DNA from 4 places in the Streptomyces longhuiensis genome. Region 2 is predicted to be linked to each of the others. Evidence: riboswitches for the same ligand, from Rfam matches in the RefSeq annotation. Region 2 holds a riboswitch; each other region holds the start of a gene.
What was found. A riboswitch is a leader RNA that binds a small molecule or an ion and turns the genes downstream of it on or off. The one in region 2 is predicted to bind cyclic di-AMP.

Region 1 (7,812 bases), 6.3 Mb from region 2:
GGCGCAGGCCGTGCTGGCGGTCGGTGAGGTCCTTGACGTCCGCGATGCCCTGGAGCTTCTTCGAGCCGACCAGGTCCTTGATCTTCGCGATGACCTTCTCGGGGCCCACCGCGAAGGGCAGTTCGGTGACGACGAGGCCCTTGCGGCGCGCCGTCACGTCCTCCACGGAGACCGTGGCGCGGATCTTGAAGGTGCCGCGGCCCGACTCGTAGGCGTCCTTGATGCCGGACAGGCCGACGATCCGGCCGCCGGTCGGCAGGTCGGGTCCCGGGACGAACTTCATGAGCGTCTCGAGGTCGGCGCCCGGGTGCCTGATCAGGTGGCGGGCGGCGGCGATGACCTCGCCGAGATTGTGCGGCGGCATGTTCGTCGCCATGCCGACGGCGATGCCGGACGCGCCGTTGACCAGGAGGTTCGGGTAGGCGGCCGGCAGGACTGCGGGCTCCTGCTCCTGGCCGTCGTAGTTCGGCCCGAAGTCGACCGTGTTCTCGTCGATCGACTCCGTCATCAGCGACGTCGCGGGGGCCATCCGGCACTCGGTGTACCGCATGGCGGCCGGCGGGTCGTCGTTCCCCAGGGAGCCGAAGTTCCCGTGGCCGTCGACCAGGGGGAGGCGCATCGAGAAGGGCTGGGCGAGCCGCACCAGGGCGTCGTAGATCGACGCGTCTCCGTGCGGGTGCAACTTACCCATGACCTCGCCGACGACCCGGGCGCACTTCACATAGCCGCGGTCGGGGCGCAGGCCCATCTCGTTCATCTGGTAGACGATGCGCCGGTGGACGGGCTTCATGCCGTCACGGGCGTCCGGCAGGGCCCGGGAGTAGATCACCGAGTAGGCGTACTCGAGGAAGGAGCCCTGCATTTCGTCGACAACGTCAATGTCGAGGATCCGCTCCTCGAAGTCGTCGGGAGGCGGGGTCTTCGTGCTGCGGCGGGCCATCGCTGCTGCGGCTCCTTCACAGATGCTGCCGGGGCATGTACGAGAATCTGACGCGCACCATTGTGGACCGCCCCACTGACAACGCCGACCGCGACCCGTCCGTACGGCGTTCGGTGCTCGCTCTCGGCGTACCCAGTGCGGGAACTTCGCCAGGCGTCAGAACGCTTGCATACAGTGGCAGAACTGGCAGCACATCTGCAGTTTCCGCGATAGTTCCGCGATCGAAGGGACGTACATGCCCATGGGTCACACGGCCACCGCCGAGGCCGGCTCCGGCGGCCTGACAGCGACCGAGCACCGCCTCGACAACGGGCTGCGCGTGGTGCTCTCCGAGGACCACCTCACCCCGGTCGCAGCCGTCTGCCTCTGGTACGACGTCGGCTCGCGCCACGAGGTCAAGGGCCGCACGGGCCTGGCTCACCTCTTCGAGCACCTGATGTTCCAGGGCTCGAAGCAGGTCCACGGGAACGGGCACTTCGAGCTGGTGCAGGGCGCCGGCGGCTCGCTGAACGGGACGACGAGTTTCGAGCGCACCAACTACTTCGAGACCATGCCGACCCACCAGCTGGAGCTCGCGCTCTGGCTGGAGGCCGACCGGATGGGCTCCCTCCTCGCCGCGCTCGACGAGGAGTCGATGGAGAACCAGCGCGACGTCGTCAAGAACGAGCGCCGCCAGCGCTACGACAACGTTCCGTACGGGACCGCGTTCGAGAAGCTGACCGCCCTCGTGTACCCGGAGGGCCACCCGTACCACCACACGCCCATCGGCTCCATGGCCGACCTGGACGCGGCCACCCTGGAGGACGCGCGGAACTTCTTCCGTACGTACTACGCCCCGAACAACGCCGTCCTCTCGGTCGTCGGGGACATCGACCCCGAGCAGACGCTGGCCTGGGTCGAGAAGTACTTCGGCTCCATCCCGCGCCACGACGGCAAGCAGCCCCCGCGCGACGGCGCCCTGCCCGACCGGATCGGCGAGGGCGTGCGCGAGGTCGTCGAGGAGGAGGTCCCGGCCCGCGCGCTGATGGCCGCCTACCGGCTGCCGCAGGACGGCTCGCGCGCGTGCGACGCGGCCGACCTGGCCCTGACGGTCCTCGGCGGCGGCGAGTCGTCCCGGATCTACAACCGTCTCGTCCGCCGCGACCAGACCGCCGTCGCCGCCGGGTTCGGTCTCCTGAGGCTCGCGGGGGCGCCCTCCGTGGGGTGGCTGGACGTGAAGACGTCCGGCGACGTCGAGGTCCCGGTGATCGAGGAGGCCGTCGACGAGGAGCTCGCGCGGTTCGCCGCCGACGGTCCCACTCCGGAGGAAATGGAGCGCGCGCAGGCCCAGTTGGAGCGCGAGTGGCTCGACCGGCTCGGCACGGTCTCGGGCCGCGCCGACGAACTGTGCAGGTTCGCCGTCCTGTTCGGCGACCCGCAGCTCGCCCTGACCGCCGTCCAGCGCGTCCTCGACATCACCGCCGAGGAGGTCCAGGAGGTGGCCCAGGCCCATCTGCGCCCCGACAACCGCGCGGTGCTCGTCTACGAGCCCACGGCCCCCGAAGAGGCCGACGAGACCGCCGCAGCGACCACGGACGAGACCGCAGACGAGGAGGCCGGCAAGTGACCGAGCTCGCGACCATGGACTTCCACCCGCAGCCCCAGGCCGGCACGGCGCGGCCGTGGGCGTTCCCCGCGCCCGAGCGCGGCACCCTCGACAACGGCCTGACGGTGCTGCGCTGCCACCGCCCGGGCCAGCAGGTCGTCGCCATCGAGATCAACCTCGAAGCTCCCCTGGAGGCCGAGCCCGCCGGGCTCGACGGCGTCGCCACCATCATGGCGAGGGCCTTCTCCGAGGGCACCGACAAGCTCGCCGCCGAGGAGTTCGCCGCCGAGCTGGAGCGCTGCGGCGCCACCCTCGACGCGCACGCCGACCACCCCGGCGTACGGGTCTCCCTGGAGGTCCCCGTCTCCCGACTGCCGAAGGCGCTCGGCCTGCTCGCCGACGCCCTCAGGGCACCCGCCTTCGCGGACAGCGAGATCGAACGTCTCGTGCGCAACCGGCTCGACGAGATCCCGCACGAGACGGCGAACCCCGGCCGCCGCGCCGCCAAGGAGCTCTCGAAGCAGCTCTTCCCGGCCACCGCGCGCATGTCCCGCCCGCGCCAGGGCTCCGAGGAGACCGTCGCGGCCATCGACGCGGCGGCCGTACGCGCCTTCTACGACCGGCACGTGCGCCCGGCCACGGCCACCGCGGTCGTGGTGGGCGACCTCGCGGGCCTCGACCTCGACGCGCTGCTCGCGGACACGCTGGGCGCCTGGACGGGGAACACGGCCGAGCCGCGCCCCGTACCGCCCGTGACGGCCGACGACACCGGCCGGGTCGTCATCGTCGACCGGCCGGGCGCGGTGCAGACGCAGATCCTGATCGGTCGCGTCGGCGCCGACAAGCACGACCGGGTGTGGCCGGCGCAGGTGCTCGGCACGTACTGCCTGGGCGGCACCCTCACCTCCCGCCTGGACCGCGTCCTGCGAGAGGAGAAGGGATACACCTACGGCGTACGGGCGTTCGGCCAGGTGTTGCGCTCGGCGCCGGACGGGACGGGCGCCGCGATGCTCGCCATCAGCGGCTCCGTGGACACGCCGAACACGGGTCCGGCGCTGGACGACCTCTGGAAGGTGCTGCGCACGCTCGCCGCCGAGGGCCTCACCGACGCCGAACGGGACGTGGCCGTACAGAACTTGGTGGGCGTCGCCCCGCTCAAGTTCGAGACCGCCGCGGCCGTCGCGGGGACGCTCGCCGACCAGGTCGAGCAGCACCTGCCGGACGACTTCCAGGCGCAGATGTACCGGCGGCTCGCCGCGACGGGCACCGTGGAGGCCACCGCGGCCGTCGTGAGCGCCTTCCCGATGGACCGTCTGGTGACGGTGCTCGTCGGTGACGCCGCGCAGATCGAGGAGCCCGTCAGGGCGCTCGGTATCGGAGAGGTGACCGTCGTCACGGGCTGACCGTGACCGGTGTGCAACGAGGGGCCCCGGTGGGCGAGATGACCACCGGGGCCCCTTTATGTCCGAATTGAACCAGTGGTTGCCTGTCTGCCCTGTGGCATGCGCTACAAAAGCCCGGTTCCGTTTGTTGATTGAAAGATGCCCCGCTTAGCGTCGGTCCGGCTGTCCGCCAGATGTACGCCGCGCCCGCGGCGCCGGACAGTCATCGCCGAGTCCCCCAAGGCGCGAGCCGGGGGAGCCGGGGACCCACCGTCCCTGGGGTGAATCGGACGCCCTTCCCCGAAGGGGGTCCGTAGGAGACCTTCCTGCTCCGAACCCGTCAGCTAACCCGGTAGGCGAGAAGGAAGGAAAGGATCAGCCACTCCATGGCGTTCACCCGTGCCACCGGGAAGCACCGTCGCCCGAGCCGTCTCACGCGTACCACCGCGCAGGTCGCCGGCGTCGCCGCGCTCACCACGACCGGTGTCATCGGAGGCCTCGCCGCCCCCGCCCTCGCCGCTGACGACGCGTCTCTCGAGCAGACCGGCCTGACCAAGGCCATCTCCATCGGTGACTCCCTCGCGGAGCAGATCGACGCGCAGGCCGCCGCCCAGCAGCAGGCCGCCGACAAGGCCGCCGCGAAGAAGAAGGCCGAGGCCGCGGCCAAGAAGAAGGCCGAGGAGGACCGGCGTGAGGCCGCCGCCAAGGCCAAGGCCGAGCGCGAGGCCAAGGAGCGCGCCGCCCGTGCGGCCGAGCGCAAGCGCCTGAACGCCTTCGTCATGCCCGTCACCGGCTCGTACGTGTCGACCGCGTACAAGGCCAGCAGCGGCCTGTGGTCCTCCGGCAGCCACACCGGCATCGACTTCCACGCCGCCAGCGGCACCTCGGTCCACGCCGTGGGCGCGGGCACGGTCGTGGAGGCCGGCTGGGGCGGCGCCTACGGCAACAACATCGTCATCAAGATGAACGACGGCACGTACACGCAGTACGGCCACCTGTCGTCCATCGGCGTCTCCGTCGGCCAGACGGTCACCCCGGGCCAGCAGATAGGCCTCTCCGGGGCGACCGGCAACGTCACGGGCCCGCACCTCCACTTCGAGGCGCGCACGAGCCCCGAGTACGGCTCGGACATCGACCCCGTCGCGTACCTGCGCGCGCACGGCGTCAACGTCTGACCCTCGCCGCGTACTCGCGACAACACATCGAAAGCCCCGGCTCGCCGAGCCGGGGCTTTCGGCGTCACCGGCCGCGCTCGTCACCGGACCGGCTCGTTCGTTCCCGGCGGCGCTGTCCAAAAAATATCCATGGATTACGGCCTGCCGTCGGAAATTCGCGCCCGCTGGAATAGAGTCGCTGGGCAAGCGCGCTGAACGGATTGCAATCGCGCTGTAGAGCGACTGTCTACCGCGTTTCGCGGGGATTAAGGCGGAGGTCGGTTCATGCGCATTCCGGCGCACTCGGTATGCACGGCGATCCGCGACGACATCGTCTCCGGTGTCTACGAGCGCGGCGGCAGACTCACCGAGGAGGTCCTCGCCCGCCGCTACGGCGTCTCCCGCGTGCCCGTGCGCGAGGCGCTGCGCACCCTGGAGGCCGAGGGCTTCGTCGTCACTCGCCGGCACGCGGGCGCGTGCGTCGCCGAACCCACCACGCAGGAGGCGGCGGACCAGCTGGAGATCCGGATGCTCCTCGAACCGCTCGCCGCGGCCCGCGCCGCGCAGCGCCGCACCGAGGCGCACCTGAAGGTGCTGCGGGGCCTGGTCAGGCTGGGCCAGGAGCGCTCCAGGCGAGGTCGGAGCGAGGATCTGCGCTCGCTCGGCGGCTGGTTCCACGAGACGCTGGCGCAGGCGTCCGCCAGCCCGGGGCTGATCACGATGCTCACGCAGCTCCGCCACAAGATCGCGTGGATGTACACCGTCGAGCAGCCCGAGCACCCCGCCGACTCCTGGGCCGAGCACGGGGTGATCGTGGACGCCGTGGCGCGCGGTGACGTGGAGCGCGCGCGGGCGCTCACGGCGCAGCACACGGAGCGCGCAATGGCCGCTCACCGCCTGCGCGCCCCTCGTACGGGTGGCCGTGTGAGGACTTCGCAACATCCCGTCAACACGGCGGGGCTCCAGCATTAACAGAGGCGCCGTATACAAAGAGGGCGGCCCATTTGGAGGGGCTCTATTTCCGCTGCCCCGAAATTACGGGGACAGGTTCGTGGAAAGCAAAAGGGTCTGCTCGGAAAATCCGAACAGACCCTTTATGTGGCGCGATCTCCTGCGAGCGGTAAACGGCGCCCAAGAATCCAGAGACCCGGCACGGGTCAGCATTGAGCGACCCCGCACCGGCCCGTACTAGACGGTCTCGGGAAGCTCCTCGAGCCCCTCGGCGACCAGCTTGGCCAGACGGTCGAGCGCGATGTCCGCACCCTCGGCGTCGGAGGACAGGACGATCTCCTCGCCGCCGCCGGCACCCAGGCCGAGCACCGCGAGCATGGAGGCGGCGTTGACGGGGGTGCCGTCGATCTTGGCGATCGTCACGGGGACGCCGGCAGCCGTGGCCGCGCGGACGAAGATGGAGGCGGGGCGGGCGTGAAGGCCCTCGGCCCAGCCGACGTTGACGCGGCGCTCAGCCATGTGATGCTGCCCTTCAGGATTCTCACGGTTGTCTAGACCAGTCTCCCACATCGGTGGACGTGCCCGATGTGGGTCCTACGTGCCGTCCGCACACGCCCGTCGGCCCTCATAGCGTGCCTTCGGCCCGCTCGCGCCGCGACCCGTACGACTGTCACCGCCGAGCCGTACGCTTGCCCCATGCAGACCCCGTCGGACCGGCACGCATACCCCGCCCACTGGGAAGCAGACGTGGTGCTGCGCGACGGCGGCACCGCGCGCATCAGGCCCATCACCACCGACGACGCCGAGCGGCTCACGAACTTCTACGAGCAGGTCTCCGACGAGTCGAAGTACTACCGCTTCTTCGCGCCGTACCCGCGCCTGTCCGCCAAGGACGTCCACCGCTTCACCCATCACGACTACGTGGACCGGGTGGGCCTCGCGGCCACCGTGGGCGGCGAGTTCATCGCGACCGTCCGCTACGACCGCATCAACGCCCAGGGAATGCCCGCCTCCGCCCCCGCCGACGAGGCCGAGGTCGCCTTCCTCGTGCAGGACGCCCACCAGGGCAGAGGCGTCGCGTCCGCGCTCCTGGAGCACATCGCCGCCGTCGCCCGCGAGCGGGAGATCCGCCGCTTCGCCGCCGAGGTCCTGCCCGCCAACACCAAGATGATCAAGGTGTTCACGGACGCCGGATACACCCAGAAGCGCCACTTCGAGGACGGCGTCGTCCGCCTGGAGTTCGACCTCGAACCCACCGAGGCCTCGCTCGCCGTGCAGCGCGCCCGCGAGCAGCGCGCCGAGGCGCGCTCGGTGCACCGGCTCCTCGCTCCCGGATCCGTCGCCGTCATCGGCGTGGGCCGCACGCCCGGGGGAGTGGGCCGCAGCGTCCTCGACAACCTCCGCGACGCCGGCTTCACCGGCCGTCTCCACGCCGTGAACAGGGCGTTCCCCGACGACCTGCGCGACCTGGACGGGGTCCCCGCCCACCGCTCCGTCCACGGCATCGACTCCGCCGAGCCCGTCGACCTCGCCGTCGTCGCCGTCCCCGCGCGGTACGTCCCCGAAGTCGTCGCCGAGTGCGGGGAGCGCGGCGTGCAGGGGATCGTCGTGGTCTCCGCCGGATACGCCGAGACCGGCAGCGAGGGCCGCGCCCGCCAGCGCGAACTGGTGCGCCAGGCCCGCTCGTACGGCATGCGCCTCATCGGGCCGAACGCCTTCGGCCTCATCAACACCTCGCCCGAGGTGCGGCTCAACGCGTCGCTCGCGCCCGAGATGCCGCGCGCCGGCCGCATGGGCCTG
Region 2 (7,812 bases):
TGTTTCCGCGACCGTAGCGGGCTGGGAATCCGCCGTACGACGCTGCACGCCGCGCTTCACCGGCGCGTTCTCGATCTCGGCGTGCGGATGGTGACGGGCAAGGTCGGCGAAGTGCGCCAGAGTGCCGACTCGGTCACCGCGGCGGGCACGACAGCCCGCTGGCTGATCGCCGCCGACGGCCTGCACTCCCCCGTGCGGCGGACGGTGGGACTGGAGATGCCTGGCGTCAAAGACGGCCGCTACGGACTTCGCCGGCACTTCCGCGTCGAGCCATGGACCGACTTCGTGGAGGTCCACTGGTCCCGTGAGGGCGAGGCCTATGTGACACCGGTCGGCGAGGACCTGGTGGGCGTCGCGATCCTCAGCCGCTGCCGCCGCAGCTACGACCAGCACCTCGCCGGCTTTCCCGCCCTCACGGCGTCGCTCCGCGGTGCGGCCGCGACCGACGTACGTGGCGCTGGACCGCTGCGGCAGCGCGCACGGCGCAGAGTCGCCGGCCGTGTCCTGCTCGTCGGCGACGCCGCGGGCTACCTGGATGCCCTCACCGGCGAGGGCATCGCTCTCGGCCTTGCGACCGCTCGGGCGGCCGTCCGTTGCCTGGCCGCCGGACGACCGCTGGAGTACGAGCGCGCCTGGACGCGGCTGACCCGGCGCCATCGGCTGCTGACCGGCGCCCTCCTGGCCGCGGGCCGCCGTCCCGGCACCGCCCGCCTCATCGTCCCGGTGGCATCCCGGATGCCACCGGTGTTCTCCGCGGCGGTTCACGCGTTGGAGTAGGAGAGCATCTGATCGATGTTCCCAGGCGGCTCTGCCCGTTTCATCCGCTTCGATTCGCCAGGTGGGTGTGGATTCTCCGGCGAGTGCGCACCGCCACCCACCTCGCCACCGGGCCTGCGGCGGGGAACCCCTGCGGAAGCGCGGGATCGCCACAGAGCTTGGCAGGAACGCTCTCCGAAATCTGGGGACCAGGGGCCAAGGGCCAGGGGCCAGGGGCCAGGGGCCAGGGGCCATACGAGCGTGGGGCCATGCGAGCGTGCCATTCATCCGGCCATGCTCGAGGACCTCGCCGTGGGCACCCCGCGATCCGAACCAGCAGGCCACGCAGCGTCCACTCGGGATCAGCCGACCGCATGTGCAGACGACCAGGGCCATTCGGAGGCCCTGGTGTGGTGGCTGCCGTCGGCCGGGCTCCGCGCTGGGCAGAGTGGACATGTCACCGGGCAGCAGGTGGCGACAGGACTCTGGGAGGACCGCATGACCGCTTCGTCACCCGCCACCGACGCGCCTCCGGCCCGGTACGACGACCTGCGGGCGATGGTGATCAACTGCACCCTCAAACGCTCGCCGGAGACGAGCAACACCCAGGGCCTGATCGACCGCAGCACCGCGATCATGGAAGCCCAGGGCGTCCACGTCGACGTGATCCGGGCCGTCGACCACGACATCGCCACGGGCGTGTGGCCCGACATGACGGAGCACGGCTGGGAGACCGACGCCTGGCCGGACCTCTACCGGCAGGTCATGGCCGCCGACATCCTCGTGCTGGCCGGCCCGATCTGGCTGGGCGACAACGGCTCCGTGACGAAGCAGGTCATCGAACGTCTCTACGCCTGTTCCAGCCTCCTCAACGACGCAGGACAGTACGCCTACTACGGCCGCGTCGGCGGCTGCCTGATCACCGGCAACGAGGACGGCGTCAAACACTGTGCGATGAACGTCCTCTACAGCCTGCAACACCTGGGATACACCATCCCTCCCCAGGCCGACGCCGGATGGATCGGTGAGGCCGGCCCCGGCCCCTCCTACCTCGACCCGGGCTCCGGCGGCCCCGAGAACGACTTCACCAACCGCAACACCACGTTCATGACCTGGAACCTGCTGCACCTGGCCCGGGCATTGAAGGATCTCGGTGGCATCCCCGCCTACGGCAACCAGCGCACCGCCTGGGACGCCGGCTGCCGCCACGACTACGAGAACCCGGAGCACCGGTAACGCCACCCGTAGGGAAGCGGGCCACCTCGCCCCGGCGTCGGTCAGATGCCGTGCACGCATCGAGCGCCCGCACACCCCGGCACCAGCCGCCCGCCTCCCGCCTCCCGCCTCCCGCCAGCCCACCGCTCATCGGCACCCGAGGAAGCGGCCCGTCCCACGGCCCACCACGACGCGGCGCTTCCTGCCTCAAGACAGGAACGCGCCGCCCCCATAAGCCCGTTCGCGCTCGTGTGCAGAACGCCTTCGCCCGGATGAAGGTCTGATACATCCCGCGCGCCTGACGAATCACCGTCATGTTCCGTGCGCCCGAGTAGCTCCCTCTGTTACTGCGCTTCTTCGCGGCGGGCCTTCGGCTCGCGAGTCGGCAGAGGATTTCAGCAGGCTCCTCCGGATCCGGGCCGAGGACTTCACTGACATACGAGTAGCGATCGGAAACTGACTTCCCATCACACTCAGGCCTCTCCTGAGCTCACGCAAATCCTGCGCCGGCAAGATCTTCGGGTGCAAAGCCGGATCCCTCACCTGCCCACCCCAGGCACCCCGCGCGCCCGGCAGGTCGGGGCAGGAAGTGCACTCCGACGACGGAGCCCGCCGGCCTCACCTCAGTCGATCCTCAGTCGCCCCTCAGCCGAACCGCGCAAGGCCACGTCCAGGCACCACCCCGATCGAGGCCCGCCCATGAAGTGCGGCGGGGGCGACCCTCGGGTCGCACAACCGGGTCGGCACTGGTGCCGATATGTCCCTTTAGGCAGGAAAAGCGGCGTGGCGCTATGTCCATCTTTGCGACTAAAAATGCCTTTTAACATTATTGGCGCCCCATAGGCAGTTAAGCGTGCATCGAGCGTCATTCATGCGAAATATTGCGCTCTGATAGGTGATCGGGCTGCATTCCAACCCGCACCCCCTTCAGTGAACCGTGTCACACGAACGGACGCCGGCCCCGAGCTCTGCTGATGCCCTGCTTCCCTTCTGCGCGAAGAGGATTGGGCTTTTCGATCAAAGAGGGCGGCGGGTTCCGATCGCCGCACACAGGGCTCTCACATTTCGCGATCGCAATTCCGGTCTTGTTCCTTCCGCGCCTTCTCGCCTAATGTCACCGTCAATCCGGATGGAACGCCGAATCCTGCCGCTGTCCGGAATCCCTCCCACCCACACGGATACGCACGGCAGGAGCGGGGGACCCAGGTAAGCCGCCGATCCGGTTTCCGGAACGGCTCGGGGTGAAGTCGCACACATTGTGCGACCGGACATCTCCCGTCCGAACCCGACAGCTCACCTCGCAGGCGACGGAGAGGAATTCGTCATGCCCTCAAAGGGAAAGCACCGCCGCATCAAGTCCATCTCGCTCACCCGAGGGCTCGCCGCCGCGGGCACGGGCGCGGCCGTGCTCGCTCTCCCGGTGCTCGGCGCGACCACCGCCAGCGCGGCGCAGGCCGCCCCGGCCGCGAAGAGCGCCGCGGCCCCCGCGACGTACGTCGTCACCGCGGGCGACACCCTCAGCAAGATCGCCCGAGAGCACTCTCTGAGCGGCGGCTGGAAGAAGCTGTACCAGGACAACCGAGCCACCATCGGTGACAACCCGGGGCTGATCTACCCCGGTGCCAAGCTCACGCTCGGCAAGAAGAGCCCCGCCAAGCCCGCGGACACCAGGGCGTACGCCGAGCGGGCCGACCGCTCCGAGGTCCGGACCACTCTCGCCGCTGCCCCGGCGAAGAAGTCCTACACCAACGACCTCGACGGCTGGATCAAGGAGTCGCTCGACATCATGGCCCAGCACAAGATTCCCGGCACCTACGAGGGCATCCACCGCAACATCATGCGCGAGTCCTCCGGCAACCCGCTGGCCATCAACAACTGGGACTCCAACGCTGTCGCGGGAACCCCGTCCAAGGGACTCCTGCAGGTCATCGACCCCACGTTCATCGCCTACCACGTGCCCGGCACCTCGATGAACAGCTACGACCCGGTCGCCAACATCACCGCCGCATGCAACTACGCGGCCGACAAGTACGGCTCGATCGACAACGTGAACGGCGCGTACTGACAGTCGGTTCGGGCTCCCTCCCGCTCAGCACGGAGGACCCCTCGGTTCACTCCGCCTGAGCGGAAGCCCAGCAATGCCGGTTGAAGCGCATCGATGATGTGTGGCCCTGAAGTCCCGTAAGCACGAAGGGACTTCAGGGCCACTTTTGTGTCCTGTCCAACCCCTTGCGCGCCATCACCCCCGTGCATATCCTCCCGGCGAGTCGAAGCGCTTCGACGCCACGGAGAGAGAGACAGCATGGCAGACCCACACCCGGTCATCCCCGGGTTCCACCCGGACCCCAGCGTCTGCCGCGTCGGCGACGACTACTACCTGGCGTGCTCGAGCTTCGAGTACGTGCCCGGGGTGCCGCTCTTCCACAGCCGCGATCTGGTGCACTGGCGGCAGATCGGCAACGTCCTCGACCGGCCCGGCCAGCTGCGGCTGCCCTGGGACACACCCTCCTCGGCCGGGATCTACGCGCCGACGCTGCGCCACCACGACGGCCGCTTCTGGCTGATCACCACCAATGTGAGCGAGGGCGGCGGCAACCTGCTCGTCTCCGCCACCGACCCGGCGGGCCCCTGGTCGGACCCGGTCCCCCTGCCCGGTGTCCCCGGCATCGACCCGGATCTCGCCTGGGACGAGGACGGCGTGTGCTGGGTCACGGTCGCCGGGATCTCCCAGGTCCGTATCGACCCGTACACCGGCGAGACGTTCGGCGAACCGCGCCCTCTGTGGTCCGGCACGCCGGGCGCCAAGGCCCCGGAGGCGCCGCACCTGTACCACGTGGGCGACCATTGGTACCTGCTGATCGCCGAGGGCGGCACCGAGCGCGGGCATGCCGTCTCCGTGGCCCGCGGCCCCGCGCCCACCGGCCCCTTCGAACCGTGCCCGGCCAATCCTGTCCTGACCCACCGCAGCACCGACGAATCCGTCCAGAACACCGGCCACGCCGATCTGGTGCAAGCGCCCGACGGCACGTGGTGGATGGTGTTCCTCGGGGTGCGGCCGCGCGGCGGCACCCCTGGCTGGCACGTGCTCGGCCGCGAGACCTTCCTCGCGCCGGTCACCTGGGAGGACGGCTGGCCGGTCGTCGGACCGCCGGTGACGGCCGGGCCCGCCTCCGTCTCCGCCGAACCCTTCACGGACGACTTCGACGACGCCGATCTGCGGCCCTCCTGGATCTCGCTCCGCCACCGGTCCCCCCGGCACTGCACGACGAAGGAACGGCCGGGCCGGCTGACGCTCCACGCCCTCGGGGGCGGCCCCGACGCCGCCGACGTCACCTTCGTCGGCCACCGGCAGCAGCACCTGTCCTGCCGCGTCCGCGCCCACCTCGACCCGGCGGACGGCACCGGCGGCCTTGCGGTCCGGCTCGACGAACGGCATCACTACGAGATCGAGGCCGACGCCGCCGAGGTACGGGTGATCGCCCGCGTCGGACCGCTGCGCACCGTGGTGGCCTCCACGCCCCGGGCGACGGCCGGCGGGCCGCTCGTGATCGGCGTCGACGTGACCCCCACCCACACCCCACTCGACGCACGCACCGGCCCCGACACGCTCGCCTTCGGCGTCGAGGATCCGCACGGCACCTTCACCGCACTCGCGACCCTCGACGGCCGCTATCTGTCGACCGAGGTGGCCGGCGGGTTCACCGGTCGCGTCATCGGCCTGTACGCCGCGACCGGCACCGCCCACTTCGACTGGTTTCGCTACGAGCCGCTCGCCATCTGAACCCGACCGCTGACCCAGACCACCGATCGCCCTACAACTCCCTTATCTCGTAGGGAAGTTCTGTTCCCGCCACCCCCACGGTGACCGCCCCGTCGGCGGCGTCCCGGCGCACCCGGTACTCGGCGGCGGGGCTCCCGTCGTGGTCCGGCACCGTCACGGTCACGTCTCGCGCGCCCGGCGCGACGAGCAGGGTGACGCCGTCGGTCCAGTCGCCGTCGGGACGCAGGTCGTCCGCGCCGAGCGGGACGACCGCGCCGGGACGGACGAACAGCGGCAGGCTGTCGAAGCCGTGGGTCTCGCGCAGCCAGCGCCCGCCCTCGACCCGCTCCCCCGTCAGCAGCCGCGTCCACGTGCCCTCGGGCAGATAGAACTCGACATCGCCGTCCGCCGAGAACACCGGCGCGACCAGCAGGTCGGAGCCGAGCATGTACTGGCGGTCCAGGACCCGGCACGTGGGGTCGTCCGGGAAGTCGAGGAGCATCGGGCGCATCACGGGGACGCCGGTGCGGTGCGCCTCGACCGCCGCCCCGTACAGGTACGGCATGAGGCGGTGCTTGAGGCGCGTGAACTGTCGTGCCACGTCCACCGCTTCCTCGCCGAATGCCCACGGCACGCGGTACGAGACGTTGCCGTGCAGGCGGCTGTGCGAGGAGAGCAGGCCGAAGGCGAGCCAGCGCTTGAAGACGGCCGGGTCGGGGGTGCCCTCGAAGCCGCCGATGTCGTGCGACCAGAAGCCGAAGCCCGACAGGGACAGGGAGAGGCCGCCGCGCAGCGACTCCGCCATCGCCGTGAACGAGGCGAAGCAGTCACCGCCCCAGTGCACCGGGAACTGCTGGCCGCCGGCCGTCGCCGAGCGGGCGAAGACGACCGCCTCTCCGCTGCCGCGCTCCTTCTCCAACAGCTCGAAGACGGTGCGGTTGTAGAGGTGTGCGTAGTAGTTGTGCATGCGCTCGGGGTCGGAGCCGTCGTGCCAGACGACGTCGGTCGGAACGCGCTCTCCGAAGTCCGTCTTGAAGCTGTCGACGCCCATGTCGAGCAGGCCGCGCAGCTTGCCCGCGTACCAGTCGCGCGCGCCGGGGTCGGTGAAGTCGACGAGTGCCATGCCGGGCTGCCACAGGTCCCACTGCCAGACGTCGCCGTTCGGCTTGCGGACCAGGTGGCCCAATGCCAGTCCCTCGTCGAAGAGCGGGGACTTCTGGGCGATGTACGGGTTGATCCACATGCTGATGCGCAGGCCGCGCTCCTTGAGGCGGCTCAGCATGCCGACCGGGTCGGGGAAGACGTCCGGGTCCCAGGTGAAGTCGGACCACTGGTACTCGCGCATCCAGAAGCAGTCGAAGTGGAAGACGGTGAGCGGGATGTCGCGCTCGGCCATGCCGTCGACGAACGACGTGACCGTCTCCTCGTCGTACTCGGTGCAGAACGAGGTGGTGAGCCACAGGCCGAACGACCAGGCCGGCGGGAGGGCGGGGCGGCCGGTGAGGGCGGTGTAGCGGCGCAGCACGTCTTTCGGGGTCGGGCCCGCGACGACGTAGAACTCGATCGACTGGTCCTCGACGCTGAACTGGAGCTGGCCGACGGACTCCGTGCCGATCTCGTAGCCGACCTTCCCGGGGTGGTTGACGAGGACGCCGTAGCCGCGGGATGAGAGGTGGAACGGGACGTTCTTGTATGCCTGTTCGCTGCTGGTGCCGCCGTCGGCCTGCCAGATGTCCACCGTCTGGCCGTTCTTGACGAACGGGGTGAAGCGTTCGCCGAGGCCGTAGATGTGCTCTCCGACGCCGAGCGCGAGCTGGGCGACCATGTGGTGGGCGCCGTCGGGGGTGGTGGCGAAGGCGGTGCCCTTACGTCCAACAGCGGTCATTTGGCGTCCTGTTGAGGAGTCGAGGAACTCCAGTCCCCACTCCCCTGCCGTGTCCAGGCGGACGGTGAGCGGGCCCGTGCTCAGCTCGGTGACCGTGCCCTCGCGGGTCACCTGTGCGCCGGCGCCCCCTTCGGAGGGCAGCAGCTCGAAGTCGGGGCCCCGGTGCCGCTTGCCCGCGTGGTGGGTGAAGCGGACG
Region 3 (7,812 bases), 4.1 Mb from region 2:
TGCGCGACCGACTGGGAGCCGTACGCCGAGCAGATGCTCGAAGTCCTGACCGAACACCCGGACTACGAGAACACGCAGGCCGACGGCGGATACGCGCCCCGGCCCGCGTTCCGCCCCCTCACACGATTCGAGGGCCAAGGCCTGGACAAGGGCCATGTCGTCCACGACCTGCTCTTCCTGCGCGCGGAGCACGCACCGAAGTCCCCGCCGGTCACCACCGCGGACTGACACCCCGTCGCGGCCGGGCCCGTCCCTCGTTAGGGTCAACGCTGTGGCGACCTATCCCTCGTATCCGAATGCGTTTCCGCAGGCGCAGCCCGGAGCAGGTGCTCCCGGGCCCGGCACGCTGCGGCATCCACGCTGGTGGGAGCGGAAGGCCGTGCACGCCTGGGCGCTCGTCTCGCTCCTCACGCTCTCCGGCCTGGTGATCCTCGCCCTCGTGCGCGAACAGACGGGCACCGAGGGGTTCCTGGTCGGGCTCTGCCTCGCGGTCCTGCCCGTCCCGCTGCTGATAGCCGCGTTCCGCTGGCTGGACCGGGTCGCGCCCGGCCCCTGGCGGAACCTGCTGTTCTCGTTCGCCTGGGGCGCCTGCGCCGCCGCGCTCATCGCGATCGTCGCCAACAGCTTCGCGACGCACTGGATCGCCACGAACTCGGCCGACCCCTCGAACGCCGACACCCTCGGCGCGACGGTCATAGCGCCCATCGTCGAGGAATCCGCGAAGGCCTGCGCCGTCCTGCTCATCTTCCTGTTCCGCAGACGGGACTTCACCGGGATCGTCGACGGCGTCGTGATCGCCGGGGTCACCGCCACCGGCTTCGCGTTCACCGAGAACATCCTCTACCTGGGCAACGCCTTCGGCACCGACCAGCTGAACAGCGGCACCGGCATGGCCTCGGTGACCGCCGCCACCTTCTTCGTACGCATCGTCATGTCGCCGTTCGCGCACCCCCTGTTCACGGTGCTCACCGGCATCGGGTTCGGCTTCGCGGCGTGGACCGCGCCCGGTCGCGGGCCCGTGCGGCGCGTGCTGCTGCCCATCGCCGGACTGCTGCTCGCGATGGGCATGCACGCCACGTGGAACGGCTCGTCGGCGTTCGGCCCGTTCGGGTTCTTCGGGGTCTACGCGCTGTTCATGATGCCCGCGTTCGGACTGCTGACCTGGCTCGCGATCGGGACCCGCCAGCGCGAACTGCGCACCGTGCGCGCCGAGCTGCCCGCGTACGCGGCGGCCGGCTGGGTCGGCCCGGACGAGCCGTTCGCCCTCGGCTCGATGCGCGCCCGCCGCCTGGCCCGCGAGTTCGCGCAGCACCACGGCGGCAAGGAGACGGCCAAGGTCGTCGCCCAGTACCAGCAGTACGCGACGTCACTCGCGCTCCTGCGTCACCGCGGCCGGCGCGGCCGGGCCGGCACGGACTATGTCGTACGGGAGCGGGAGCTGCTCGACGAGCTGTGGGCGCGGCGCCACGCGGCACGCCCCGCCCTCGCCTACGCGGCCCGCGCCACCGCGCCGCCCGTGTGGGTGCCGCCGATGTACGCGGGCCCGGTGTACGCGGGGCCGGTGTACGCGGGGCCGGTCGCCCAGTTCCCCGCGCACCACGCGCACAACGCCCCCAACCCGTACCGCTACTGAGAACGCCCGCGGATCAGGCGGACGCCTCCGTGAGCTTCGAGAGCTCCGCGTCCGTCAGCTCCAGGTCGGCCACGGCCACCAGCGCCGGCAGCTGCTCCACGGTGCGGGCGGACGCGATCGGGGCGGCCACCGTCGGGCGGGACGCGAGCCAGGCGAGGGCGACCGTCGCGACCTCGGCGCCGTGCGCCTGCGCCACCTCGTCGAGGGCCTTGAGGACGCGCACGCCGCGCTCGGTCTCCAGGTGCTTGCCCGCGCCCGCGGCCCGCGCGCTGTCGACCTCGGTGCCCGGCCGGTACTTGCCCGTCAGGAATCCGGCAGCCAGGGCGTAGTACGGGACGGCCGCGAGACCGCTGCGCGAGGCGACCTCCTGGAGCCGGCCCTCGTAGGTGTCGCGCGAGACGAGGTTGTAGTGCGGCTGGAGCGCCGCGTAGCGGGCGAGGCCCTCGCGGTCGGAGAAGTCCAGGGACTCCTGGAGGCGCTCCGGGGTCAGGTTCGACGCGGCGATGGCGCGCACCTTGCCGGCCGTCACCAGCTCGTCGAGGGCGGTGATGATCTCCTCGACCGGCACGGACGGGTCGTCGAAGTGCGTGTAGTAGAGGTCGATGTAGTCGGTGCCGAGGCGGCGCAGCGACTCGTCGGCGGCGGACTTGATGGTGTGCGCGGACAGGCCCTTGAAGTCGGGGTGGGCGCCGACCTTGGTGGCGATGACGACATCGGAGCGGTTGCCGCGCGCGGCCAGCCACTTGCCGATGACGGTCTCGGACTCGCCGCCCTTGTTGCCCGGGACCCACGCCGAGTACGCGTCGGCCGTGTCGACGAAGTTGCCGCCCGCGGCGACGTACGCGTCGAGCACGGCGAAGGACTGCGCCTCGTCGGCGGTCCAGCCGAACACATTGCCGCCGAGGGAGAGCGGGAACACCTCGAGGTCTGACGAGCCAAGCTTGCGAAGAGAAGTCATGGCCTGCCAGAACACCGATATGGATCAAGATATTCCGGACACGGCGAACCGGCAGCCCTGACGTCGGGGGGTTGCCGTCAGGACCGCCGGGGTTCGGAGGGTCACGAGCCTCAGATCGTCAGGCCGTTGGAGCGCAGCCACGGCGCGGGGTCGACCCCGGTCGCCTGGCCGCCGGGGTGGACCTCCAGGTGGAGGTGCGGCCCGGTCACGTTGCCGGTGGCGCCGACGCGGCCGATGACGTCGCCGCTGGTCACCTTCTGGCCCGCGCTGACGTTGAGGGACGACTGGTGGCAGTACCAGAGCTCGGTGCCGTCCGGCAGCTCCAGGACGGTGCGGTAGCCGTACGCGCCCGCCCAGCCGGCTTCCTTGACGGTGCCGGAGTGGATCGCCTTCAGCGGGGTACCCGTCGGAGCGGCGAAGTCGAGACCCGTGTGGTAGCCGGAGGACCACATCGAGCCGGGCTGACCGAAGGTGCCGGTGATCGTGTAGGAGGCGACCGGGAGCGTGAAACTCTTGGCGAGCTTGGCGAGGCGCTCGGCCTCGGCCTTCTTCTTCGCCGCCTCCTCCGCCGCCTTCTTGTCGGCGGCGGCCTTGGCCTTGGCGGCGTCCTGCTCCTTGGCGGCGTCCTCGGCGGCCTTCTTCGCGGCGGCCTCCTCGGCGGCCGCGGCCTCGGCGTCGGCGGCCTGGTCCTGCTGCTGCTCGGCCTGCTGCATGATGCGGGCGCGCAGGGCCTCACCGGCGGTCGTGCCCTGCTGGGCGTCCGCGGTGGTGATACCGGCGCCGGTCAGCGGGGTCGCGGTGGTGCCGGACTCGTCGTCGTCTCCGGAGACATCGGATATCAGCGCGCCCACGCCGGGCAGGGACTTGGCGTCGGGCAGCGAGTCCTTGACGGCCGAGAGGTCGGGCATGGAGATGTGTACGGGAGGCTTGCCGCCCTGCGCGGTGGCGATGCCGCCCGCGCCGACGGCCGCGATCACGCCGACACCGAGAACGGTGGAGCTGCGCGCGAGACCGCCGCGCTGCTTGGCCACGCGGTGCCTGCCGCGTACGGGGCGGACGGAGTCCTCGGTGGGGTTCCACTCCTCCCAGGTCCGCTCGTCCGCTTCGCCGAACTCTTCGCCGATCGGCGCATAGGAGAACTCTGGGGCAGGCCGGTTGGACGCCACTGGGGCGCGCTCCTTTCCTTCCTTCTCGCCTACCGGGTTAGCTGACGGGTTCGGAGCAGGAAGGTCTCCTACCGACGCCTTCCGCAAGGAAAGACGTCCGATTCACCCCAAGTTGGTGGTTCCCCGGCTCCCTTGCGGGATTAGGCGCGTGCGCACGGAGCCATCTCTTGTGACGGCTGGGACGACCGCGCTGCGTTATCGAACGTTAATAGACACCGGGGCCCGATTCCAAGCCGTTCCGACTGATCGTTAACGCCTTTGGCCTGGACTTAACGGGGCACGAGCGGGCGGAATCGGGCGAGTTGACCCGCAGCCGGAACAGGCGATTCACCTGACGGTTTGTCAAATGTTATGCGCAGTGGCGCTGTTCGACTACACAAGGTGATGACGGCACTCACCGCTGCTTCACGGCTGCTTCACGGCCGCCTCACCGCGAGCAGTGCCATGTCGTCCGTCGTGCCGCCCCCGGTGTGCCGGCGGACCTCGGCGGTGAGCGCGGCCAGCAGCGGATCGGGCCCCGGGAACATCCGCCCCGCGAGCCGCGCCGCCGGGTCGTAGAAGGTGCCCTGCGCGTCGCGGGCCTCCGAGAGGCCGTCGGTGTGGAGCAGCAGTGTCGCCCCGCTCGGGAACTCCGACTCGGACGCGCGGTCGGGCCAGGTGCCGAGGTCCCCCATCCCGAGCGGCAGCGCGGGCTCCGGCGCCGACAGGACCTTGAGCGCCCCGTCGCCGCCCAGGAGCAGGGGTTCCGGGTGGCCGCGGTTGATGACGCGTACGAGGCCGTTGCCGTGCGGGATCTCGGCGAGCACGGCCGTGGTGAAGCCCTCGAACTCGTCGAGGCCGTTGCGCCGCAGCCCTTCCCGCGCGAGCGCCCGCTCCAGGCGCTGCGCGACCGCCTCCAAGGTCGCCTCCTGCTCGGCCGCCTCCCGGAAGGCACCGATGACGACGGCCACGGCGGACACCGCGCCCATGCCCTTCCCCCGTACGTCGCCCACGACGAGCCGCACACCGTGCGGGGTGTCCTGCACCGCGTACAGATCGCCCCCGATGAAGGCCCCCTCCTGGGCGGCCTCGTACCGGGCCGCGATCTCCAGGCCGCCGATGCGCTCGGCGGGCTCGGGCAGGACGGCGCGCTGGGCCGCCTCGGCGATCTGGCGCACGGAGGTGAGCTGCTCGCTGCCGCGCCGCACGATGCGGTTCATGACGCAGGCGAGTACGGCGACGGTGACGACCGTGACGAGTTCGGTGATGGCGTCGGTGTCGTAACTGCGGGTGTACCGGAGATGCACCCCGAGTACGACGGCGACGGTCGCGAGGCCGGTCAGGAAGGTGCCGCGGGGCGAGAAGAACGGGGCCGCGACGAGCGGGGCGGCGGTGAACAGGGGCACGCCGGTGAACGTCGACGGCGTGACGTAGTCGTAGATCGCCCCGGCGACGATGAGCAGCACGGGCACCAGGCGTACGAAGAACCGGGCCCGGGACAGACGCTGCTCCGTCCCTCGTCCGTGCCCTCCTCGCTGCCCCACCACTCGTCTCCCGCCACCGTCCGCCTTGGTCCCGCGCCTGCGCACGTCATCGGCCCCACCCCAGGGTTGCCCGCGGGCAGACGGCGGGCGACCTGGTGGGACCGACCGGGTGAAAGGGGTCCCGGGCGGCGGATCACGGAACCCTGGGCAACCGATTCGCGTTCTGTCGCCGCAATGGCGTAGAGTCGTGTTTACCGACGCGGGGTGGAGCAGCTCGGTAGCTCGCTGGGCTCATAACCCAGAGGTCGCAGGTTCAAATCCTGTCCCCGCTACTGAAGGCCGAAGGCCCGGAACCAATGGTTCCGGGCCTTCGGTGTATTCCCTTACAGGTCGAACTCGTGCGGCGGCAGGTCGAGCATCAGGCAGGCCTCGCGGACGACGGCCTGCTCGGTCTTGTCGAAGTCGCCGTCGGCGCCGCCGATGACGATGCCGATCTGGACGACCGCGCGCGCCTCGGCGGGCTTCTTCTTCGCCTTGGCGATCTCCTGGAGAACGCTGACCTTGCCGAAGTCGAAGTCGGCGGTCAGCTTGTTCAGGTTCGCGTCGAAGCGGCTCTGGAGCTGGTCCGCCGGGAAGTTCTGCAGCACCTCGTTCGTGGAGATGAGCTGGGCCACGCGGCTGCGCTCGGCCGGGTCGACGTTCCTGTCGGCCGCGGCGACCAGCGCGCACATCGCCATGCTCGCGTCACGGAAGGCGCCGCTCTTCAGGTCGTTCTTCTTCGCCATGAGCTGCGTCTGCATCGTCGACGCGGACTCCTTGAAGCGATCCCACAGGGCCATGACTCTCCTCGTTCGGCGTGTACTGATCTTCTACAGCGCTGTAGAAACTAGTGGGGAGCGGCAAAAGTTCCGCCTCTAAACTGAAGGCCCGAACTCTCTGCCGGAGAGCCTTTCGCGGTCCGATGAACGGGAGAAGACGACGGTGCCGACACCCGAGAAGCCCTGACGGCGCCCGAAAGTGACCGACACCGCCCCGGCCGGCGTCGCCGCCCCGCCCTCAGGCCGTACGACCCTCCAGGTCCTGCGCTCCCTCGACAGCGGCCCGCGCGGCCTCACCGAGGCGGAGGCCGAGCGGCGCCTGGTCCTGCACGGCGAGAACGTCGTGCCGGGCACGCGCCCCCTGTCCTGGCCCCGGCTCGCCGCCCGCAGCCTGCGCGACCCGTTCACCGTCGTCCTGCTCTGCCTCGGACTCGTCTCCGCGACCGTCGCCGCCTGGGGCACCGCCTGCGTGATCCTCGTCCTGGTCGCCGTCAGCTGCTGCCTGCGCTCCGCGGGCGAGCGCCGCGCCGACAGCGCCATGGCGGGCCTGCGCGAGCTGGTCGCGACGACGGCGACCGTGCTGCGCCGCCCCAGCGACGACGAGACCGCCTCACCGGCCGGACACGAGCTCCCCGTAAGCCAGTTGGTGCCCGGCGACGTGGTGCGGCTCGGCCCCGGCGACCTGATCCCCGCCGACGTACGCCTCCTGCGGGCGCAGGGCCTGACCGTGCAACAGGCGGCGTTCACCGGGGAGTCCGTGCCGGCCGACAAGCGTCCCGTGGACCTGCCCGCGGACGGTGAGTCGGCCCATCTGTGCTTCCAGGGCGGCAGCGTGGCCTCCGGGAGCGCGAGCGCCGTGGTGCTCGCGACGGGCGCCGACACCCGCTTCGCCGCCGCCCACCGCACGATCGGCGCGGAGCGCGGGGCGAGCGCGTTCGACCGCTCGGTGCACGGCATCTCCTGGACCCTGATCCGCTTCATGCTGCTGACGCCGCCGCTGGTCCTGATGGCCGGCGCCGCGCTGCGCGGCCGGGGCCTGGAGACCCTGCCGTTCGCCGTGGCGGTGGCCGTCGGCCTCACCCCGGAGATGCTGCCGGTCATCGTCACGACGGCGCTCGCCCGCGGCTCCGCGCTGCTCGCCCGCACCCACGGCGTCATCGTCAGACGGCTCCCCGCGCTGCACGACATCGGCGCCGTCGACATCCTCTGCGTCGACAAGACGGGCACCCTCACCCAGGACCGCCCGGCCGTCGACCCGGCCCGCACCGACCCCGATGCCCTGCACTGGGCCGCCGTCTCCGCCTGGTGGACGCTCCAGCTCGCCGACCTGCCGACCGTGGACGCGCTCGACGAGGCGGTCGTCACGCAGGCGCTCGCGACGGACCCGGCCTTCACCGAGGCGTACGACGGCGTCACCGCCCTGCCCTTCGACCCCGTACGCCGCCTCGCCACCGCCGTCGTCCGGCGGCCCGGCACGCTCGGCACCGTCACCCTCGCCGTCAAAGGCTCCGTGGAGAACGTCCTGGAGCGGTGTGCCCTCGACGACGCCGAGCGCGCGAGCCTGCTCGCCCGGGCCGCGGACATGTCCGGCGACGGGCTGCGGCTCCTCGCGGTGGCGACCGCCGAACGCCCCGCCCGGCACCACCCGGGGGTCCTCCCGCGCCCTTCAGACGGTGGGGGAGGCACCGCCGACGAACGCGGCCTCACCTTCACCGGCTTCGTCGCCTTCACCGACGCCCTCGTGCCGACCGCCGCGCGGGCTCTGCGCGATCTG
Region 4 (7,812 bases), 5.1 Mb from region 2:
GCGTGGGCCGACCAGACCGGGCAGTGGGACGCGAACGCCTTCGGGGCGCAGGCGCAGGGATTCACCACGCAGGACGCGTTCGCCACGCAGACCTTCCAGGCGCCGGCCTTCGAGACGCAGACGTTCGACGCGCAGGCCTATGAGACACAGGTCTTCGAGGCGCAGGCATTCGAGGCCCAGCCCTTCGCGACGCAGGCCTTCGAGGCACCGGTCTTCGACACCGGCGCGTACGACGCCACCGCGTGGAACTCCGCGGGCGCCGAAGGTGACGACAGCGACCCGGACGCCCGGCACGACTACGGCCAACCCGACGCTTCCGGGCCGGAGTTGAGCCACGACGACAGCCGCCAGGACAACTACGGCGACGGACACGACGACGTCGAGGAAATCGTCGCCCGCGACGAGCGGCCCGCCCCGGTCACGCCGGCCCAGCGCGCACGCTCCCGCCGCCGCTCCCCCGCCAAGCGCTCCGCGCTGCTCACGGTCGCGGTGCCCTCGGTGTGCGTGATGGGTGTCGCGGGAGTCGCCGCGGCCTCCGTCGGCGGGCTCGGCGGCGACGACAGCAAGGACACGACGGCGGCCTCCGCCCCCGACGCGACCGCCGTGAAGCCCTCCGTCGCCAACAACAAGCTCGACACACAGCTCGCAAACCTCTCCGCGGACGCGGGCGACTTCGCCGACCGGGCGAGCCGCACCCAGGAACGTATCGACCTCAGGGCCAAGCAGCAGGCCGAGCGGAAGCAGGCGGCGGAGGAAGCGGCGCGCAAGGAGCGCCTGCGGCCCAAGTTCGTCCTCCCGGTCAAGCAGCGCGGGCTGAGCGCGTACTACGGGCAGGCCGGCGTCAACTGGATGTCCGTGCACACCGGCATCGACTTCCCCGTCTCGTACGGCACGCCGGTGATGGCCGCGACCGACGGCACCATCCGTACGCAGTGGAACAGCGCGTACGGGAACATGACGATCCTGACGGCGAAGGACGGCACGGAGACCTGGTACTGCCACCTCTCCAGCCACACCGTGATGAGCGGACCGGTCAAGGCCGGTGACGTCATCGCGCACTCCGGGAACTCCGGCAACTCCACCGGTCCGCACCTGCACTTCGAGGTGCGTCCCGGCGGCGGCTCGGCCGTCGACCCGCTCCCGTGGCTCCGCAGCCACGGGCTCGACCCGACGTAGGGCCGAGCCCGCCGGCAGCGGCCTTCCCTACAGCTTCTCCACCGGCGCGTACCGCAGCAGCAGGCGCTTCGGCTTGGGCTCGCCGAAGTCGACCGTCGCCTCCGCGTTCGAGCCCGTGCCCTTGACGCCGACGACCGTGCCGAGGCCGAACTGGTCGTGCGTGACCCGGTCTCCCACCGAGAGCGCGACGACGGGCTTCTCCGTCGCCCGGCGGGTGGCGAACGCCGGTGTCGAGCGCGAGCGCGACGACGAGAGGGACGCGGCGATGCCGCTCGTCGGTCCCGTCGACTTGGCGGGCGCCATGGCGCCCGTCCGCTTCCACTCCAGATGCGCGTCCGGGATCTCCTCCAGGAAGCGCGACGGCGGGTTGTACGAGGGCTGGCCCCAGGCGCTGCGCAGCGTGGAGCGCGTCAGATACAGGCGCTCACGCGCGCGCGTGATGCCGACGTAGGCGAGCCGGCGCTCCTCCTCCAGCTCCTTGACCTGGCCGAGGGAGCGCATGTGCGGGAAGACACCGTCCTCCATGCCGGTCAGGAAGACGACCGGGAACTCGAGGCCCTTGGCGGTGTGCAGCGTCATCAGCGTGATGACGCCGGAGCCGTCGTCCTCCTCGTCCGGGATCTGGTCGGAGTCGGCGACGAGCGCGACCCGCTCCAGGAACTCGGAGAGCGTACCGACGCTCGCCTCGCCCTCACCCTCGGCCGCGCCGTCCGCCGACGCGCTCTCCTGCTCGAACTCCAGGGCCACGGCCGCGAGTTCCTGAAGGTTCTCGATCCGGGTCTCGTCCTGCGGGTCCGTCGACGACTGCAACTCCGCCAGATAGCCGGTCCGTTCGAGTACGGCTTCCAGGACCGTGGCCGGGCCCGCGCCCGATTCGACGATCGTGCGGAGGTCCTCCATCAGCGTGTTGAACCGCTTCACCGCGTTCGTCGAGCGGGCCGCCATGCCGTACGCCTCGTCGACGCGGCGCAGCGCCTGCGGGAAGGAGATCTTCTCGCGCTGGGAGAGCGCGTCGATCATCGCCTCGGCGCGGTCGCCGATGCCGCGCTTCGGCACATTGAGAATGCGGCGCAGGGGGACGGAGTCCTCGGGGTTGGCGAGCACCCGCAGATAGGCCAGGACATCCCTGACCTCCTTGCGCTCGTAGAAGCGGACTCCGCCGACGACCTTGTAGGGCAGGCCGACGCGGATGAAGATCTCTTCGAAGACACGGGACTGCGCGTTCGTCCGGTAGAACACGGCGACGTCGCCGGCCTTCGCGTCGCGCGCGTCCGTGAGCCGGTCGATCTCATCGGCGACGAACTGCGCCTCGTCGTGCTCGGTGTCCGCGACGTATCCGGTGATCTGCGCGCCCGCGCCCGCGTTCGTCCACAGATTCTTGGGGCGGCGGGATTCGTTGCGCTCGATGACCGCGTTGGCCGCGGAGAGGATGGTCTGCGTCGAGCGGTAGTTCTGCTCGAGCAGGATCGTCGTCGCGTCGGTGTAGTCCTCCTCGAACTGGAGGATGTTGCGGATGGTGGCTCCGCGGAACGCGTAGATCGACTGGTCGGCGTCACCCACGACGCAGAGCTCGGCCGGCGGGAGGTCGCCCTCACGCGGCGGCTCGTCCTCCGCGCGGCCGCTGTCGACTGTCCCCACCAGCTCCCTGACCAGCGCGTACTGCGCGTGGTTCGTGTCCTGGTACTCGTCGACCAGGACGTGGCGGAAGCGGCGGTGGTAGTGCTCGGCGACATCCGGGAAGGCGCGCAGGAGGTTCACCGTCGTCATGATCAGGTCGTCGAAGTCCAGCGCGTTCGCCTCACGGAGGCGGGACTGGTACATCGCGTAGGCCTGGGCGAGGGTCTTCTCGAAGCCGTCGGCGGCCTGGGCCGCGAAGTCCTCCTCGTCGATCAGCTCGTTCTTCAGGTTCGAGATCTTGGCGCTGAAGGACTTCGGCGGGAACTTCTTCGGGTCCAGGTCGAGGTCGCGGCAGACCAGGGCCATGAGGCGCTTGGAGTCGGCGGCGTCGTAGATCGAGAACGACGACGTGAAGCCGAGCTTCTTCGACTCGCGGCGCAGGATGCGCACGCAGGCGCTGTGGAACGTCGACACCCACATCGCGTTCGCCCGCGGGCCGACGAGGGACTCGACGCGCTCCTTCATCTCGCCCGCGGCCTTGTTCGTGAACGTGATCGCGAGGATCTGGCCGGGGTGCACGCCGCGCTCGCCGAGGAGGTACGCGATGCGGTGCGTGAGCACGCGGGTCTTGCCGGAACCCGCGCCCGCCACGATGAGCAGCGGGGAGCCGCCGTGGACGACGGCCGCCTTCTGGTTCTCGTTCAGCCCGTCGAGGAGAGCCGCCGGGTCGAGCGCCGGGCGCGGGGCACCGTCCCGGTAGTACGCGTCCCTGGCCGGGGGCGCGTCGAACTTCCCGTCGAACAGGTCGTCCGGCATGTGCTCCGGAGCCGTGTCGTCCTCGGGCGGCGGCGGGGCATGCTCCTCACCGGCCTTCGAAGCCGTGAGGTCCGCCAGGAAGCTGTCGTCAAAGAGGCTGCTCATCGCTCTACGAGTCTAGGCCGCCCCACTGACACCCACGGCCGCCCCGGAAACTTCCCCCCGACTTCGCGGACCCGGACACCTCACGTAGTGCGGAAATCACCCTCCGTAAGGGTTACCGGAGGTCACGAACGAGATTGCCGAAGGTCACGAAAATGTATCGGGCATATCGAACATCAACCTTCACAGCAGCCACACGAGTTGGCTAGCGTGCTCCGCGGGCCGCCCGTCCCCCCGTCGGCAACCGCGCCGCGAACGGGTCGCCCCCGCTGAGTTCAGTACGCCGAGAGGCATGGAACCGGGGACCCACGACCTTTGGGGTGAATCGGCCGACGACCCGTCAGGGCGCGACCGTAGGGCAGCCTTCCGAATCTCCGCCCGAACCCGACAGCTAACCCGGTAGGCGGTCATGGGAAGGAGACGCGCCCCTTGGCGTCGCACCGCAAGCCGCGCGGCAGGACAGCCGGTCCCCGCACGGCCCCCGTCGTCGGAATCACCACGGCGGCCCTCACCTCCATAGCCCTGCTCTCGCAGAGCGCGACCGCCGCCCCGTCCGCGCCGCCGAAGCCGAGCCTGGAAGAGGTCCAGAAGAAGGTCGACACCCTCTACCACCAGGCGGGCGTCGCCACGGAGAAGTACAACGCGGCCAAGGAGCGCACCACCAAGCAGCAGAAGCGCGTCGGTGACCTGCTCGACGACGTCGCGCAGCGCACCGAGAAGCTCAACAAGGCCCGCCAGGAGCTCGGCACCTTCGCCGCCGCCCAGTACCGCACGGGCGCCGTCTCCGACACCGCGACGCTGCTCCTCGCCGACGACGCGCAGGACTACTTCGACCAGGACCAGCTGATGAGCCGGCTCACGAGCCGCCAGAAGAAGGCGGTCGACGACTACCAGACCGAGCAGGCCGCCACCACGAAGAAGCGCACCGAGGCGGCCAAGAGCCTGGAGACGCTGACCACTTCGCAGGCCACGCTCAGGAGCACGAAGAGGGACGTCCAGCAGAAGCTCGGCGACGCCCGCGAACTCCTGTCGAAGCTGACCGCCGAGGAGAAGGCGCGCCTCGCGGCGATCGAGAAGAAGAAGCAGGAGGCCGCCAGGAAGAAGGCGGAGGAGCTGGCGCGTCAGCAGGCCGAGGCGGAGGCCAAGCGCAAGGCGGCCGAGGAGGCACGCCAGAAGGAGAACCCGGACACGGGCAGCGGTTCGGGCACGGGTACGGGTACGGGCTCCGGCAGCACCGGCAGCGGCTACGCCGCCAAGGCCGCGAAGGTCATCGACTTCGCCGAGTCCCAGATGGGCAAGCCGTACGTGTGGGGCGCCACGGGCCCGGACTCGTACGACTGCTCGGGCCTCACGCAGGCCGCGTGGAAGGCGGCCGGCATCTCGCTGCCGCGCACGACCTGGGACCAGGTCAAGGTCGGCACGACCGTCACCACGGCCAACGCCCAGCCTGGTGACCTGGTCTTCTTCTACGACGACATCAGCCACGTCGGCATCTACATCGGCGACGGCAAGATGATCCACGCACCGAAGCCGGGCGCGAACGTCCGCGTCGAGTCGATCTACTACATGCCGATCCACAGCGTGGTGCGCCCGGCCTGACCGCTTCGTGGGGTTACGTTCGGGCGGTGCGCGGCCCGAACGCAACCCCAGGTCCCGGACCCACGTGGTCCCAGCTCCCGCCGGCCGCCGGTGCCGCCGTCATGGCCACCGGCATCATCTCGGTCGGCCTGAACCTGACCGGTCACTCGGTGCTGTCCGGCATCATGCTGGTGCTCGCCGCCGCCCTCTGGGTCGTCCTCGCGGCGGACTTCGCGAGCCGGCTGGTGCGGGAGCGCGACCGCTGGCAGTCCGAGGCCGACACCCCGCCCGCGCTCACCGCGGTCGCGGCGACGACCGTCCTCGGCACCCGGATCTCCGTGTTCGGCTGGCAGACCCTGGCCGAGGCGCTCCTCGCCCTGGCCGCGCTCGTCTGGCCGGTGCTCCTCATCAACGTCGTACGGCACTGGAAGCCGCGGATGCCGGGGGGCGTGTTCCTCGGATGTGTCGCGACACAGGGTCTCGTCGTCCTGGCGGCGACGCTCGCGCCCGCGGTCGGCGCGCACTGGCTCGCGTTCACCGGGATGGCGCTCTTCTGGGGCGGGATCGTCCTGTACTGCTTCGCACTGCTCCACTTCGACCTGCGCGAGGTGGCCTCCGGCGCCGGGGACCAGTGGGTCGCGGGCGGCGCGCTCGCCATCTCCGCCCTCGCCGCGGCGAAGCTCGTCGCGACGGGCCTGTGGAACCAGGACGACACGGACGTCCTGCGCACCATGAGTTTTCTGCTGCTCGCACTCGATGTGGCCTGGTACGTGGTGCTGGCGGTGGCGGAGGTGCGGTGGCCCCGGCCGCGCTACGACGTGCGGCGCTGGTCGACGGTCTTCCCGATGGGAATGACAGCGGCGGCGGCACTGTCCGTGAGCGCCGCCGCCGATGTGTCCTGGCTCAGAGGGCCGGGACAGGTTCTGGTGTGGATCGCGGTGGCCGCGTGGCTCGCCACCCTGATCGGGACGTTCAGGCCCGGAGCAGCACGCTGACCCAGGTCCGGAGCACCGCGATGCCGACTCAGGTCCAGAGCACCGCGATGAAGATGTTCGCGGTGGTCAGCAGGCCGACGAGGCCGAACAGGCCCTTGTCCACCTTCTCGTCGTCCCGCTTCACGTACACGAGGCCGAGGATCACGATCAGCAGCGCGAGCTTCACGCCGATCTTGATGTTGTTGACGGTGTTGTCGTCCGCCTGATTCAGGCCCACCAGGACGACACCCGTGACCAGCATGGTCAGCGCACCGTGCAGCATCGCCGGGACGAACCGGGCCGTTCCCTTGCCCATCGCCTTCATCTGGGTGAGGAACCCACCGAGGAGCGAGGCGATGCCGATGATGTGCAGGCCGACGAAGAGGTGGATGAGTACGTCCATGAACGGCGAGCCTAGCCGGGGCCTCACTGCCCCCATGAACCGGCCCGGACCGATCCCCCGACGGTCACATACGGTCACACGCAGAACACAAGGGCCAGTTGAGGACAATCCGTCACCAACCCGTGACGGTCAGGTTTAGCGTCCTTCCTCAGGTGACCGGCTCCCCACCGCCGCCCCGCTCAGGGGCGGTAGTCGGGCACCTACCGCCGAGAAAGGTCCGGCGGCGGCCCGCTCCCCCTGTGCGGGCCGCCGCCGGACGCGTAAGCAGTACGTACCGGAAGGACGTGCCCCTCGTGTCGGCAGCGCACCGCAAGCCCCGACAGCGCTCGCTCACCGGCCCCACGGCCCGCACCGCGGCGACGCTCGCTCTCGCCTCCGCGGCGACCGCCACCGCCCTGGACGGCGCGGCGCACGCGGACCCCCGGCTCACCCCGAGTCAGGTGAAGGCGAAGGTCGACCGGCTCTACCAGGAGGCCGAGAAGGCCACCGAGAAGTACAACGGCGCCAAGGAGAAGGCCGACAAGGCCGAGAAGAAGCTCGGCTCCCTGCGTGACGAGGCGGCCCGCAGGACGGACCGGCTCAACACCCAGCGCGAGGCGCTCGGTTCGGCCGCCGCCGCGCAGTACCGCACCGGAGCCCTCGACCCGGCGGTCCAGCTCGTCCTGTCCTCCGACCCCGCCCGGTACCTCGACAACGCGGCGCTCGCCGACCGGCTCGGCACCCGGCAGGCCTCCGCGGTGGGGCGCGTGCAGCGCGAGCTGCGGCAGATCGACCAGCTGCGCTCCGAGGCGGACGGCCGGCTCGCCGAGCTGCGCAAGCGACAGGGCGAGCTGAAGAAGCAGAAGAAGACGGTCACCGGGAAGCTGGCCGAGGCGAAGCGTCTGCTCGACCAGCTGCCGGCGGCCGAGCGCACCGGCGTCGGAGCGGGCGCGGGCGACACCGGCGCGGCCGACCGCGCCTCCCGCTCGGACTCCTCCCGCGACCTGCCGTCCGGCGCCCTGCCCAAGGCCCCGGACTCCCGCACGGAGGCGGCCATCGCCTACGCCTACAACGCCCTCGGCAGCCCCTATGTGTGGGGCGCCACCGGCCCGAACGCCTTCGACTGCTCCGGCCTCACCCAGGCCGCGTACCGCTCCGCGGGCATCT

Region 1: linked by a shared signal. The riboswitch ahead of LGI35_RS32185 (M23 family metallopeptidase) and the one ahead of LGI35_RS03425 (transglycosylase SLT domain-containing protein) in region 2 are both predicted to bind cyclic di-AMP.
Region 3: linked by a shared signal. The riboswitch ahead of LGI35_RS22270 (M23 family metallopeptidase) and the one ahead of LGI35_RS03425 (transglycosylase SLT domain-containing protein) in region 2 are both predicted to bind cyclic di-AMP.
Region 4: linked by a shared signal. The riboswitch ahead of LGI35_RS26885 (C40 family peptidase) and the one ahead of LGI35_RS03425 (transglycosylase SLT domain-containing protein) in region 2 are both predicted to bind cyclic di-AMP.

Annotation. Positions count from the first base shown of each region.
Region 1 covers NZ_CP085173.1:6,997,708-7,005,519, forward strand. Annotated here, with positions in the region: gene LGI35_RS32170 (DNA gyrase/topoisomerase IV subunit A) at 1-940, opposite strand, end outside; gene LGI35_RS32175 (M16 family metallopeptidase) at 1,182-2,546, shown strand; gene LGI35_RS32180 (M16 family metallopeptidase) at 2,543-3,928, shown strand; cyclic di-AMP (ydaO/yuaA leader) riboswitch at 4,125-4,280, shown strand; gene LGI35_RS32185 (M23 family metallopeptidase) at 4,294-5,082, shown strand; gene LGI35_RS32190 (GntR family transcriptional regulator) at 5,347-6,033, shown strand; gene LGI35_RS32195 (HPr family phosphocarrier protein) at 6,250-6,531, opposite strand; gene LGI35_RS32200 (bifunctional acetate--CoA ligase family protein/GNAT family N-acetyltransferase) at 6,709-7,812, shown strand, end outside.
Region 2 covers NZ_CP085173.1:697,676-705,487, forward strand. Annotated here, with positions in the region: gene LGI35_RS03415 (NAD(P)/FAD-dependent oxidoreductase) at 1-777, shown strand, start outside; gene LGI35_RS03420 (flavodoxin family protein) at 1,255-1,992, shown strand; cyclic di-AMP (ydaO/yuaA leader) riboswitch at 3,129-3,293, shown strand; gene LGI35_RS03425 (transglycosylase SLT domain-containing protein) at 3,296-4,036, shown strand; gene LGI35_RS03430 (glycoside hydrolase family 43 protein) at 4,274-5,752, shown strand; gene yicI (alpha-xylosidase) at 5,784-7,812, opposite strand, start outside.
Region 3 covers NZ_CP085173.1:4,808,620-4,816,431, forward strand. Annotated here, with positions in the region: gene trmB (tRNA (guanosine(46)-N7)-methyltransferase TrmB) at 1-228, shown strand, start outside; gene LGI35_RS22260 (PrsW family intramembrane metalloprotease) at 272-1,633, shown strand; gene LGI35_RS22265 (aldo/keto reductase) at 1,647-2,591, opposite strand; gene LGI35_RS22270 (M23 family metallopeptidase) at 2,702-3,757, opposite strand; cyclic di-AMP (ydaO/yuaA leader) riboswitch at 3,769-3,914, opposite strand; gene LGI35_RS22275 (PP2C family protein-serine/threonine phosphatase) at 4,174-5,280, opposite strand; tRNA gene LGI35_RS22280 (tRNA-Met) at 5,479-5,552, shown strand; gene LGI35_RS22285 (tellurite resistance TerB family protein) at 5,604-6,059, opposite strand; gene mgtA (magnesium-translocating P-type ATPase) at 6,238-7,812, shown strand, end outside.
Region 4 covers NZ_CP085173.1:5,790,858-5,798,669, reverse strand. Annotated here, with positions in the region: gene LGI35_RS26895 (M23 family metallopeptidase) at 1-1,176, shown strand, start outside; gene pcrA (DNA helicase PcrA) at 1,204-3,714, opposite strand; cyclic di-AMP (ydaO/yuaA leader) riboswitch at 3,983-4,132, shown strand; gene LGI35_RS26885 (C40 family peptidase) at 4,141-5,310, shown strand; gene LGI35_RS26880 (tellurite resistance/C4-dicarboxylate transporter family protein) at 5,412-6,284, shown strand; gene LGI35_RS26875 (hypothetical protein) at 6,313-6,666, opposite strand; gene LGI35_RS26870 (C40 family peptidase) at 6,960-7,812, shown strand, end outside.